DNA from 3 places in the Nocardia sp. NPDC049935 genome. Region 1 is predicted to be linked to each of the others. Evidence: riboswitches for the same ligand, from Rfam matches in the RefSeq annotation. Region 1 holds a riboswitch; each other region holds the start of a gene.
What was found. A riboswitch is a leader RNA that binds a small molecule or an ion and turns the genes downstream of it on or off. The one in region 1 is predicted to bind S-adenosylmethionine.

Region 1 (4,206 bases):
GAGGGCCGACAGCAGGCGCGGGCCGAACCCGTTCGATGCCTCGCTGCGCCTCGGCACCGGGACAGTGGGCCTGAGCCCGGTTCGAATTCGAATCGGGGCAGGGGTCGTGCGGATGCCGGGGGCCGGTGCGGGCGCTCCAGCGTGCTCTCACCTTTGTCCACATGGTCGCACCCCATGGGGTGGGGCCCGCCCGGTTCTGGAGCGACCAGAGGAAGGGAGCGCAGCGACCGACCGCCGGGAGTGAAGAACCGGGCTACCAGGGGCCCCACCCTCGAGGCGCGGAGCGCCTCCAAAATCACAGCCCCACCCTCGAGCGGCGGAGCCGCTCCAAAATTACAGCGCCCGGTCCAGGTCGCCCAGGAGGTCCTCGATGTCCTCGAGGCCGACCGAGAGCCGGACCACCCCGTCCGACAGTCCGATTCCGGCGCGCCCTTCCGGTCCCATCGCCCGGTGGGTGGTGGTCGCGGGGTGGGTGATGAGGGATTTCGCGTCGCCGAGGTTGTTGGAGATATCGACGATGCGCAGGCCGTTGAGTACTTCGAAGGCCCGTTTCTTGGCCTCGTCCGCGTTCGCCTTCAGTTCGAAGGTGACCACGGTGCCGCCGCCGCTCATCTGGGAGGTGGCCAGTGCGTACTGCGGGTGGGTTTCGAGGAAGGGGTACCGCACCCATTCCACCGCGGGGTGTTCGTCCAGGTAGCGGGCGATGCGCAGGGCCGAATCGGTGGACTGCCGTACGCGCAGCGGCATGGTTTCCAGGCCTTTGAGCAGCGTCCAGGCGTTGAAGGGGCTGAGCGCCGGGCCGGTGTGGCGCATCAGCGTTTTGACCGGGCCGTCGATGTATTCGGCGGAGCCGAGGATCGCGCCGCCCAGGACCCGGCCCTGGCCGTCGATATGTTTGGTGCCCGAGTACACGAGTACATCGGCGCCGAGGTCGAAGCCGCGCTGCAGCAGCGGGGTGGCGAAGACATTGTCCAGGACCACCTGGGCGCCGGCGGCGTGGGCGAGTTCGCTGACCTTGCGCACATCCACCAGCGTCTGCATCGGGTTGGCGGGCGTTTCGAAGAACACCGCCGTGGTGGGGACCGACAGTGCCGCCTCCCACTGGCCGAGGTCCTCACCGTCGACGAAAACGGTTTCCACACCCCAGCGCGGCAGGATCTCGTTGCAGACCACGAAACATGATCCGAACAGGCTGCGCGCCGCCACCAGCCGGTCGCCGGCCTTCAGCAGGGCGCCGAGGGCGACGAAGACCGCGGCCATACCGCTGGCGGTGGCGAAACAGGCTTCGGCGCCGTCGAGCAGCCGCATCCGTTCCTGGAACATCTCCACGGTCGGGTTGCCGTAGCGGGAGTACACGAAATGCGGGAGGTCGCCGGTGAACGCGGCTTCGGCGTCCTCGGCGCTGGCGTAGACGAACCCGGAGTTCAGGTAGAGCGCCTCGGAGGTCTCCTCGAAACCGGAGCGGTTGAGCCCGCCGCGGACGCCGAGCGTCGCCGGTCCGACACCTTCGGGCAGGGCGCGCTCGAACGCACCGCCGCCGATCACGACTGCCGCCAGGGCAGGCCGTCGGCCCGCCAGCCCGACTCGCCACGATGGCCGAATTCGTCGAGCGGCCCTTCGAAGCCTTCGGTGACGTTGTACGAGGGGGCGATACCCGCGGCGGTGGCGGCGTCGGCGGCATGCGCCGACCGCTGGCCGGACCGGCACAGGAACACCACCGGGGCGTCGGCCGGGCGGTCGCCCAGGGCGCGGCGCAACTGGTCCAGGAATCCCGCGTTGCGGGTGCCGGTGGAATCGACCCATTCGACCAGCACGGTCGGGGTGGCGATACCGCTGGTGTCGGGAACGCCGACGAACTTCCATTCGGCTTCGGTGCGCACGTCCACCAGGACGGCGTCGGGATGCCCGGTGAGCAGTTCCCATGCCTGCTTCGGCTCGATATCCCCTGCGTAACTCATACGTGGTACCTCCTGCGAATCCGCACTTGCCGCATCCGTTCGATGCACGCCAGGTCGTCACCCGGAGCACCCCACCGCGGAGGAGGGTTGCCGACCAGCGAGCCGGGGCTTGGCGCTGGCACTCATGACCTAAGGGATGAGATTGCCCGCCGCGCCCCGTCGTGTCAAACCCCGGTTGACGGGCCGGGTGAAAGCTATTCGACCGGCTGGTTGCACACCTTCCACTCGCCGTCGGCCTTGAACAGCCACCAGGTCGCGGTTCTTTCCTCGCCTTCGACGCGGCTGGTCACCTCGATGGTCGCGTTCTCGCCGTTGACCTGGACGGCGCCGAATCTCTCGATCTCGACGTCCTTCCCGGTTTCGCCGGGTTTCAGCTGCCCGGCCAGCGGTGAGCGGGCGGGCACGAACCCGGGGCAGACCGCCTCCCGCGGCGGTTCCGGCCCGAAGCGGCTGCTCGCGTCGCCGAACTCACGGACCGCTCCGGCGATGCGGTCGGATTCTGTGACATTTTTCTCAGCGGGCGCCACCAGCCCGGCGATCAGCACACCACCCAGGACCAGGGCCGCGAGTACCGCGGCCACGATGAACGGGGTGATCGTGCGCGGTGCCTCGTCGCCGCCCGTTTCGGCGGCCGGCTGCTCCTCGGTGGGTCCGGGATCGCTCATACAGACGATCATCCCTGGTCCCCGGATCGGCGTGTGCCCGCACCCCGATAGAATCGCGGGTGAGGCGGGTGCTGCTGCACGGCAGTCACCGCGGAGACGTGGGAAGACCGACGGCGAACGAGCCGCCCGCGCAAGGCGGGGCGATGGTGCAGACAGGCCGCGCGTCAACTTAGCCTAAGCTAACAACAACGCCAGTGAATCTCTCGACCGATAAGGGTGCGCGAAACTGATGACCGAGCAGAAGGAAGCGAACCGCCCGCTTCGGATCGCGATCGTGGGAGCCGGTCCGGCCGGGATCTATGCCGCCGACGCACTGATGAAGTCGGACGCCGACGTGTCGATCGATCTGTTCGAGCGGATGCCCGCGCCGTTCGGACTGATCCGCTACGGCGTCGCGCCGGACCATCCCCGCATCAAGGGGATCGTGACCGCGCTGCACAAGGTGCTGGACAAGGAGCAGGTCCGGCTGCTGGGCAATATCGACTACGGCACCGATATCACCCTCTCGGATCTGAAGCGCTTCTACGACGCGGTGATCTTCTCCACCGGCGCCAACGCCGACCGTGCGCTGCCGATCCCGGGTATCGACCTGGACGGTTCCTACGGCGCCGCCGATTTCGTGTCCTGGTACGACGGCCACCCGGATGTGCCGCGGACCTGGCCGCTGGACGCGGAGAAGGTCGCGGTGCTCGGCGTCGGCAATGTGGCGCTCGACGTGGCGCGCGTACTGGCCAAGACCGGTGACGAACTGCTGCCGACCGAGATCCCGCCGAACGTCTACGAGGGCCTCAAGGCGAACAAGGCCGTCGAGGTGCACGTGTTCGGGCGGCGCGGTCCGGCGCAGGCGAAGTTCACGCCCCTGGAACTGCGCGAACTGGATCATTCCCCGACGATCGAGGTGATCGTCGATCCCGAGGACATCGACTACGACGAGGGCTCGGAAGCGGCGCGGCGGCATTCCAAGCAGGTCGATATGGTCGCCAACACCCTCGAACAGTGGGCCATCCGGGATCAGGGCGATCGCCCGCACAAACTGTTCCTGCACTTCTTCGAATCCCCCTCGGAGATCCTCGGCGAGGACGGCAAGGTCGTGGGCCTGCGCACCGAGCGCACCCAGCTCGACGGCACCGGCAATGTGAAGGGCACCGGCACCTTCAAGGATTGGGATGTGCAGTCGGTGTACCGGGCGGTGGGCTATCTGTCGCAGAACATCTCGGAACTGCCGTTCGACGACCAGGCCGGCGTCATCCCGAACGAGGCCGGCCGGGTGCTGGTCGACGAGAACGCCGACGGCGCGGCCCGGTACATGTCCGGCACCTACGTGACCGGCTGGATCAAACGCGGCCCGGTCGGCCTGATCGGCCACACCAAGGGCGACGCCAACGAGACGGTGGCCTGCCTCGTCGACGACAGCGTGAACTTCACCCCGGCCGAGAGCCCCGAGCCCGAAGCGGTGCTGGAGTTCCTGGAGGGCCGGGGTATTCCGTTCACCACCTGGGCGGGCTGGTACCGGCTCGACGCCCACGAGCGGTCGCTCGGCGAGCCCGAGGGCCGGGAGCGGGTCAAGGTCGTGGAGCGCGAAG
Region 2 (4,206 bases), on a different contig from region 1:
CGGTCCCGGCACCGCCCCGGAACGCGAGAACGCCATGCATGACAACAGCCCGTTGTGCCATGCATGGCGTTCGTACGGATATCACCGCCCGGCGTACCGGGCGAGGATCAGCGCAGTGCGCGCGCCAGGTTGGCGTCCAGTGCGGCGAGGAACTCCTCGGTGCTCAGGTAGCCCTGGTCGCCACCGACCAGCAGTGCGAGATCCTTGGTCATCTGCCCGCCCTCGACGGTCTTGATGACCACGTCCTCGAGGGTCTGCGCGAAGCCGATCACCTCGGGGGTGTTGTCCAGCTTGCCGCGGTGTTCGAGGCCGCGGGTCCAGGCGAAGATCGACGCGATCGGGTTGGTCGAGGTCGGCTTGCCCTGCTGGTGCTGACGGTAGTGCCGGGTGACGGTGCCGTGCGCGGCCTCGGCCTCACAGGTCTGGCCGTCCGGGGTCAGCAGCACCGAGGTCATCAGACCCAGCGAACCGAAGCCCTGGGCGACGGTATCGGACTGCACATCGCCGTCGTAGTTCTTGCACGCCCAGACGTAGCCGCCCTCCCACTTCATGGAGGAGGCGACCATATCGTCGATCAGCCGGTGCTCGTAGGTGAGGCCGGCCGCCTCGAACTGGCTCTTGAACTCGGCCTCGAACACTTCCTCGAAGGTGTCCTTGAACATGCCGTCGTAGGCCTTGAGGATGGTGTTCTTCGTCGACATGTAGACGGGGTAGTTCTGCTGCAGGCCGTAGTTGAACGAGGCCCGCGCGAAATCCTCGATGGACTTCTTGAAGTTGTACATACCCATCACGACGCCGCCGTCTTCCGGCATCTGCACGACCTCGTGCACGATCGGCTCGCTGCCGTCCTCGGGGGTGAAGGTGAGGGTGACGGTGCCGGCCTGGAAGACCTTGAAATCGGTGGCGCGGTACTGGTCGCCGAAGGCGTGACGGCCGATGATGATCGGCTTGGTCCAGCCCGGAACCAGACGCGGGACGTTGGAGATGATGATCGGGGCGCGGAAGATGGTGCCGCCGAGGATATTGCGGATGGTGCCGTTGGGTGAACGCCACATCTTCTTGAGACCGAACTCTTCGACGCGGGCCTCGTCAGGAGTGATCGTCGCGCATTTGACGCCGACACCGTGCTGTTTGATGGCGTTGGCCGCGTCGACCGTGACCTGGTCGTCGGTCTTGTCGCGGTACTCGATGCCGAGGTCGTAGTACTCGAGGTTCAGGTCGAGGTACGGGTGGATCAGCTTGTCCTTGATGAACTGCCAGATGATCCGGGTCATCTCGTCGCCGTCGAGTTCGACGACGGTGCCTTCAACCTTGATCTTGGACATGGATCTTCGTGTCCTCCTAAGACTGGTGCCCTCATTGGACGGCCAGGCGAACACGCTTGTGAGCGGACCCCAGCTGTTCAACAGACAACGTATACATCCCGCGTTGTCCACGAGACGTCTGGTGTAACCAAGACGAGCGTACTGCTTGTGGTGTCCTCACGGTGCAGCCAGCCCCGGTCGTGAGATGTCACAGAGTGAGTCGTGCCACAAGATTACCCGGTGGCCCCCGATGCCGATTTCGATCCCCTCGAGGGTCCCGCTACCATGTTGATCAGGTCATGAGCGCCAGCGCCAAGCCCCGGCTCGCTGGCCGGCAACCCTCCTGCTGCGGTGGGGTGCTCCGGGTGATGACCGGGCTTCCGAAAGCCGGGAGCAAGCGCACACGAGGAGGCTGCCGTTATGTCCCGGTGCCGGTCACGTCGATCGTGACACTCCGGCGTTTCGGCGAGCAACCCCCTATTTTCTGGAGCACGATATGACTGTATTTTTGGCGTCGCCTCCGGCGCCGCGGGGTCGGGGCCCTATTGACCCGGTTCTTCACTCCCGGCGGTCGGTCGCTGCGCTCCCTCCCTCTGGTCGCTCCGGAACCGGGCGGGTCCCGACCGGCGTCCGAGCCATTGATACCTGTCAGGTATCGCGTTGTAGGCCGGTTCTGCGCACGGAAGCCGTCGCGTGACGGTGGGCACCGAACGGACCACGGCCCGTCCCGTGGCACAGCTGCCACCACCCGACGGCACGCCGGGTCTCGTCTCGATCGGTGATCTGACGCTGGAGAACGGGGCCCATCTGCCCGATATCCGGCTGACGGTCCAGCGCTGGGGCGAATTGTCCCCGGCCGGGGACAATGTTGTGCTGATCGAGCACGCTCTGACCGGCGACTCCCACGTGGTGGGCGAACCGGATGCCGATCATCCCTCGCCCGGATGGTGGAACGGGATGGTCGGGCCGGGTGCGCCGATCGATACCGACGAATGGTGCGTCGTGGCGACCAACGTGCTCGGCGGCTGCCAGGGCAGTACCGGTCCCGCCTCCGCCGCGCCGGACGGCGCGCCCTGGGGTTCGCGGTTCCCGGAGATCTCCATCCGCGACCAGGTCGCCGCCGAGTTCCGGCTCTTCGATCTGCTCGGCATCGAACGCCTGGCCGCCGCGGTCGGCGGTTCGATGGGCGGTATGCGCGTCCTCGAGTGGATGCTCGGCGCACCGGACCGGCTGGCCGCGGCGCTGGTGCTGGCGGTCGGGGCGCGGGCCACCGCCGACCAGATCGGCACCCAGACCACCCAGATCGCCGCGATCACCGGTGACCCCGACTGGCAGGGCGGGGACTATCACGGCACCGGTCGCGCGCCGATGACGGGAATGGGTATCGCGCGGCGGATCGCGCATCTGACCTACCGCACCGAGGTCGAACTGGACAGCCGGTTCGGCAACAGCCCCCAGCAGGGCGAGGACCCCTGGGACGGCGGCCGCTACGCGGTCCAGAGCTATCTCGAATACCAGGCCGAGAAACTGGGCAAGCGCTTCGATCCCGCCACCTACGTGCTGCTCAGCGAGGCGATGAACCGCCACGATATCGGCCGCGGGCGCGGCGGTATCGAGGCGGCCATGGCCACCGCCGAGGTGCCGTGCATCGTCGGCGGTATCGACTCCGACCGGCTCTACCCGCTGCACACCCAGCGGGAGCTGGCCGAGGGCCTGGCCGGATGCCGCCATTTCGAGGTCATCGCCTCCCGCGACGGCCACGACGGTTTCCTCACCGAGGCGGCGGCCATCGGCAAACTGCTGGTCCAGACGATGAACCTGGCGCGCACTTCCCGCTGACCGCGGGCTATCCCACCCCGAGGGTGTTGATGGTGGCGGCCAGGAACACGATGGAGCTGCCGAGCAGCGTCAGCGCGCCCACGTCGAACGGACGGCTGCGCACGGCGAGCAGGCCGACCCGGGCAGTCGGCAGGCACAGGCGGAACGCCGCGGCGATCAGCGTCGCCCCGCCGAAGAAGAAGGCCCCGCGACGCCAGCGATCCTGAGCGACGAAGACCACGGCGACCAGGATCACGAGTACCACCACGGCCATCGGCAGATGACAGCGCAGGAAACCCCGCCAGCGGTTGCCGGTGCCGGGAGCGTCGTCGGTCAGGATCTCGGCGTCGGTCACGGATGCGATTGTTCCAGACGCGACGGGTCAGGTCTGCGCGACCGGGGCGTACTCCGCGGCGCCGAGGCCGAATGTCCAGGCGACGCCCTCCCGGGCGGTGCGGGTGGCGGGCGGGACCCGCAGCCAGTAGGTGCGGCTGGTGCCGTCCGGCTCGGGGGTGGAATTGACCACCTCCACCATCACCACGTCCTCGTCGCCGGTCAGCGCGATCCGCCACAGGATCCCGGTCTCGTCGCGCTGCAGCGGCTCGGCGCCGGATTCCGTGAGGTAACGCTCGTAGCCGTAGTGCTCGAGCATGACGCGCCGCAGTTCCGCGTTCTCCTCGGTGCGGATGCGGTCGGCGGTGAGTGTGGCCAGTTCGGCGAGGAACTCACCGGGCACCGGCATCCCGCGCCAGGCGTAGAGGGCGAACCCGTCGGCGTACCCGACGGCGGGGCCGTCGGCGCGATCCAGCCGGCCGGCCTCGTCGCGGTGCAGGGCGGTGGGGCGTTCACTGAGCACCGCGAGGTTCTCGTAGGGCCACCACCAGCCCGCTTCCCGCGCCACGGCTGCCAGACCCGCCAATGCCGACCCCGCACCGGCATCGAAGGCGGACAGCCACGCGGCGTCGTGCTGACCCAGCACCGCGTCCAGCAGCAGCAGACGAATACGCGGTTCCCGCGCGGAGGCGGTCGGCTCCGAGTCCCGCGGGCTCCGCTGTTCCGGGCCGCTCGCGGACTCCGGGAGCAG
Region 3 (4,206 bases), on a different contig from region 1:
CGGCAGCGACTATTCCGCCGCGACCCAGCGCGAGATCATCCTGCGGGCCTTCGATCTCGGCATCACCCATTTCGACAACGCCGACCGCTACGGTCCGCCGCATCGCGCCGCCCAGCAGAACTTCGGGCGCGTTCTGGGCGCCGATCTCGCGCGCTACCGCGACGAACTCATCCTGTCGACCAAGGCCGGGAACCCGATCGGGCCGAGCCCCTACCTGCGGGGCGGTTCGCGGAAATCGCTGCTCACCTCGCTCGAGCACAGCCTGCGTGATCTGGGCACCGACTATGTCGATATCTTCTACCACCACAGCCCGGATTCCGGTACGCCCCTGGAGGAGACCGTGGGCGCGCTGGTCTCGGCCGTCCAGCAGGGTAAAGCGCTCTACGTGGGGATCTCGAACTATCCGCCCGAACGCGCCCACGCCGCCGCCGAACTGCTCCGCGCGGCCGGTGTCCCCCTGCTCATCCACCAGGCCCGGTACTCGATCTACGACCGGCGGCCCGAGCGCAACGGCCTGCTGGAGACCGCCGACCAGGACGGGTTCGGGGTCATCGTGTACTCGCCGCTGGCCCAAGGCCTGCTCACCGATAAATACCTGGACGGTATCCCCGACGGCGCGCGGGCGCAGAACAGCACCTTCCTGTCACCGGATGTGATCGACGAGACCTACCGGGCGCGGACCGCCGAACTCGCGAAACTCGCGGCGGCCCGGGGGCAGTCGCTGGCCCAGCTCGCCCTCCAATGGGTGCTGCGACGGCCGGAGGTCACCTCTGCGCTGATCGGTGCCAGCAGTACCGCGCAGCTCGATCACAATATCGCCGCGGTGGATTTCCCGGAACTCACCGACGACGAACTCGCGCTGATCGACGAACACGGAATCCACGGCACCGGACTGAATCTCTGATCGGCCCTGTACCCGGCTCAGTCGCGGAGCAGCGGCAGGAGCCGGGTGCCCTGCCGGCGGATCTCCCGCAGGTACGGAGTATCGGACAGGACGAAATGGGTGATGCCGAGATCCTGGTAGCGGCGCAGCGATTTCGCGACATCCTCGGCGGAGCCCACCAGCCAGGTGGTGGCCGCGCCGCCGCCACCGACCGTGCCGGGGGTGGTGTAGAGGTTGTCGTCGAGGACCTCACCGCGCGCGGCGAGGTCGAGCAGGCGCTGCTGGCCCACCGCGGCGTGGCGGCGCGGCGCGGCGCCGGACGCGGCGGCCATCGCGGCGACCTTCGCTTCCGCCTCGGCCCAGGCCTGTTCGGTGGTATCGCGGACGAAGGTGGTGATCCGCAGCCCGAATCGCAGCGGCGCGTGCCGGCGGCCCAGTTCGTCGCTCAGGGCGCGCAGCCGGTCGATCCGCTCGCGGACGCCGGACAGGGGTTCGCCCCAGAACAACTGCACATCGGCTTCGGCGGCGGCGACGCGTTCGGCCGCCGCCGACGCGCCGCCGAAGTACAGCAGCGGATGCGGCCGGCCCGGTCGCGCGGCGATCCGCGGTTCGACGGTGGAATCGGTGACCCGGTAGTGGTCACCGCGATAGGTGACGTTGTCCTCGGTCCACAACCGGCGGACCAGCTGCATGAACTCGCGGGTGCGGGCATAGCGGTCCGCCTGGTCGTCCTCGCTTTCACCGTAGGCGGCGAGATCGTCCTTACCGGAGACGATATTGACGCGCACCCGGCCACCGGTGAGGTGATCGAGACTCGCGGCGGCGGAGGCGAAATGCGCGGGGCGCCAATAACCGGGCCGGACCGCGATTAGCGGCTCGAAGGTGGTGGTCCGGGCGGCGAGCGCGGTCGCGACCGTGAAGGTGTCGGGCCGGCCCCAGCCGGTGCCGAGTAGTGCACCGGTCCATCCGTGCTGTTCCAGCGCTTCGGCCTGGGTGGTCAGCGTCCCGATACTGTTGTGATCGTCGGTCACCGGTTCGCCGCGATGCCCGGGCCGGGCCTGGTTCGGGATGTACCAGAGAAATTCGGCGCTCATCGGCATATTCCTGGGGGTCGGCGGCGGATGACCAACGGCGACTCGTGGCCGCACGGGATATGGTGCGCCGCCGAAGTTTCCGGGTCCACGGACTCGATCACCGTGATCCGAAGGAGGCGACGGCCCGGTGCCGGGCGGATCGCGCGGGCACGGTGCGGCGCGGTTGACAAGCCCGCGAGGTGTCTGCAAAGGTTTCGGATCAGGTCATGAGTGCCAGCGTCAAGCCCCGGCTTGCTGGCCGGCAACCCTCCTCCGCGGTGGGGTGCCCCGGGTGACGACCGGGCCGCGGCTCGACCGAGCGCGGCAAGCGCGGACTCCGTTCTCCGATGGCTCCGGAGTCCCTCCACGAAGGGATTGCCCGATGACCGCTGTACTCGACCCCACCTGCGCCCCCGCCCGGGTGACCGGCGACGACCTGCGGGTGCCGCTGGTACAGGGCGGTGAACTCGACTACGCGAACTTCGACTACGCGGCGAGCGCGCCCGCTCTGTCCGGCGTCGCCGCGCGGGTCGCCGAACTGCTGCCCTACTACGCGAGCGTGCACCGGGGCGCCGGTTACGCCTCGCGGATCTCCACCCGGTGCTACGAGGCGTCGCGGGAGACGGTGGGCCGGTTCCTGGGCTGCGATACCGATCAGGTCGTGGTGTTCACCCGCAACACCACCGACGCGCTGAATCTGCTCGCGAGCTGTGTGCCCGGCGATACCGTGGTGCTCGATATCGAACATCACGCGAACTTCCTGCCGTGGCAGCGGCACGGCCGCCGGGTGGTGCGGGCCGCGGATACCGTCGAGGAGACCTTGCGCCGGCTGGCCGCCGAACTGTGCGCGAAACCCGCGGCGCTGCTCGCGGTGACCGGGGCCTCGAATGTGACCGGCGAGGTGCTGCCGCTGGAGCGGCTCGCCGCGCTGGCCCATCAGTGCGGGGCGCGGATCCTGGTGGACGCCGCGCAGCTGGCGCCGCACCGGCGGATCGACCTGCGGGCCGCCGGTATCGACTATCTGGCACTGTCCGGGCACAAACTGTATGCGCCGTTCGGCGCGGGCGTGCTCGCCGGCCGGCGCGACTGGCTCGACGCGGCGCCGCCGTATCTGGCCGGTGGCGGCGCGGTCACCGAGGTGACGGCCGACAGTGCGAGCTGGGCGGCCGCGCCGCACCGGCACGAGGCGGGATCACCGAACGTCCTGGGGGCCGCGGCCCTGGCCGCCGCCTGCGACGCACTGGCCGAATCCCGCGATGCGGCCGAGACCCGGGAGCGTGCGCTCACCGGACGGCTGCGGGCCGGTCTGGCCGATATCGCGGGCGTGCGCTGCCTGCGGATCTGGCCGGATACCGGCGACTGTGTCGGGATCGTGGCCTTCACGGTGGCCGGGTACGAGCCCGGCCGGGTCGCGGCGTATCTGTCGGCCGAACACGCGATCGGCGTCCGGGACGGCCGGTTCTGCGCCCACCCGCTGCTGGCGCGGTTCGGAATCGAGGCGGGTCTGCGCGCGAGTATCGGGCTGGGTACCACCGAGGCCCATGTCGACCGGCTGCTCGACGCGGTGCGCGCCCTGGTCGCCGACGGTCCGGCCTGGCATTACACGGGTGTGGGCGGACACTGGGATCCGGTGCCGGAGACCCGCCCGGGACTGACCGCCGGCGGGGCGGCGGGCGCCGCGCCCTGCGTCTGAGATCGGCGCTCATTCCGGCCAGGGACTGTTCTCGATGACCTCGACGAAATCGGTACGCCGGAAACCGGGCAGGAAGTGGGCGAGCACATCGGCGTTGACGGTGCCGAATGTGGTGTCGGGCCGGTCGGCGAAACCGTGGGTGAACGCGGCGAGGATCTGCTTCTTGAAGTCCGGCCGCGGATGCGCGGCCACCACCTCCCGGATATCGGCCGGGTCCAGATCCCGGTAGCCGATTCCGAGCACGTCGGTTTCGACTCCGGCCGTGACCAGCGCGATCTCGGCCTCCATATGTTCGGGAACGCCGGGTGTGGTGTGCAGCGCGATGGCGGTCCACACCCGCTGTGCCGACGCGGCATCGATACCGTGATCGATGAGGAAACGGCGCGCTTCTGCCGCACCGTCGATTTCGAAGCGCCGGTCGGCGGTGCGGTATCTGTCGGTCAGCCCGAGATCGTGGAACAGGGCGCCGACATACAGCAGTTCGGGGTCGGGCTCCAGGCCGCGCCGCCGGCCCTGGAGCATCCCGAACAGGTAGACCCGGCGGGAGTGGTGGAACA

Region 2: it holds a riboswitch for S-adenosylmethionine, as region 1 does, so the genes downstream of both, metX (homoserine O-acetyltransferase MetX) here and ACZ6SF_RS10835 (rhodanese-like domain-containing protein) in region 1, are expected to answer to the same signal.
Region 3: it holds a riboswitch for S-adenosylmethionine, as region 1 does, so the genes downstream of both, ACZ6SF_RS08040 (aminotransferase class V-fold PLP-dependent enzyme) here and ACZ6SF_RS10835 (rhodanese-like domain-containing protein) in region 1, are expected to answer to the same signal.

Annotation. Positions count from the first base shown of each region.
Region 1 covers NZ_JBVJHV010000002.1:562,505-566,710, forward strand. The annotation lists gene ACZ6SF_RS10830 (O-succinylhomoserine sulfhydrylase) at 334-1,545, opposite strand; gene ACZ6SF_RS10835 (rhodanese-like domain-containing protein) at 1,542-1,958, opposite strand; SAM riboswitch class IV at 1,976-2,088, opposite strand; gene ACZ6SF_RS10840 (Rv0361 family membrane protein) at 2,153-2,623, opposite strand; gene ACZ6SF_RS10845 (FAD-dependent oxidoreductase) at 2,853-4,206, shown strand, end outside.
Region 2 covers NZ_JBVJHV010000005.1:177,766-181,971, forward strand. The annotation lists gene ACZ6SF_RS20700 (NADP-dependent isocitrate dehydrogenase) at 108-1,325, opposite strand; SAM riboswitch class IV at 1,600-1,710, shown strand; gene metX (homoserine O-acetyltransferase MetX) at 1,998-3,143, shown strand; gene ACZ6SF_RS20710 (DUF3017 domain-containing protein) at 3,151-3,396, opposite strand; gene ACZ6SF_RS20715 (DUF6745 domain-containing protein) at 3,505-4,206, opposite strand, start outside.
Region 3 covers NZ_JBVJHV010000001.1:1,780,458-1,784,663, reverse strand. The annotation lists gene ACZ6SF_RS08050 (aldo/keto reductase) at 1-904, shown strand, start outside; gene ACZ6SF_RS08045 (LLM class flavin-dependent oxidoreductase) at 922-1,983, opposite strand; SAM riboswitch class IV at 2,180-2,293, shown strand; gene ACZ6SF_RS08040 (aminotransferase class V-fold PLP-dependent enzyme) at 2,339-3,649, shown strand; gene ACZ6SF_RS08035 (HD domain-containing protein) at 3,659-4,206, opposite strand, start outside.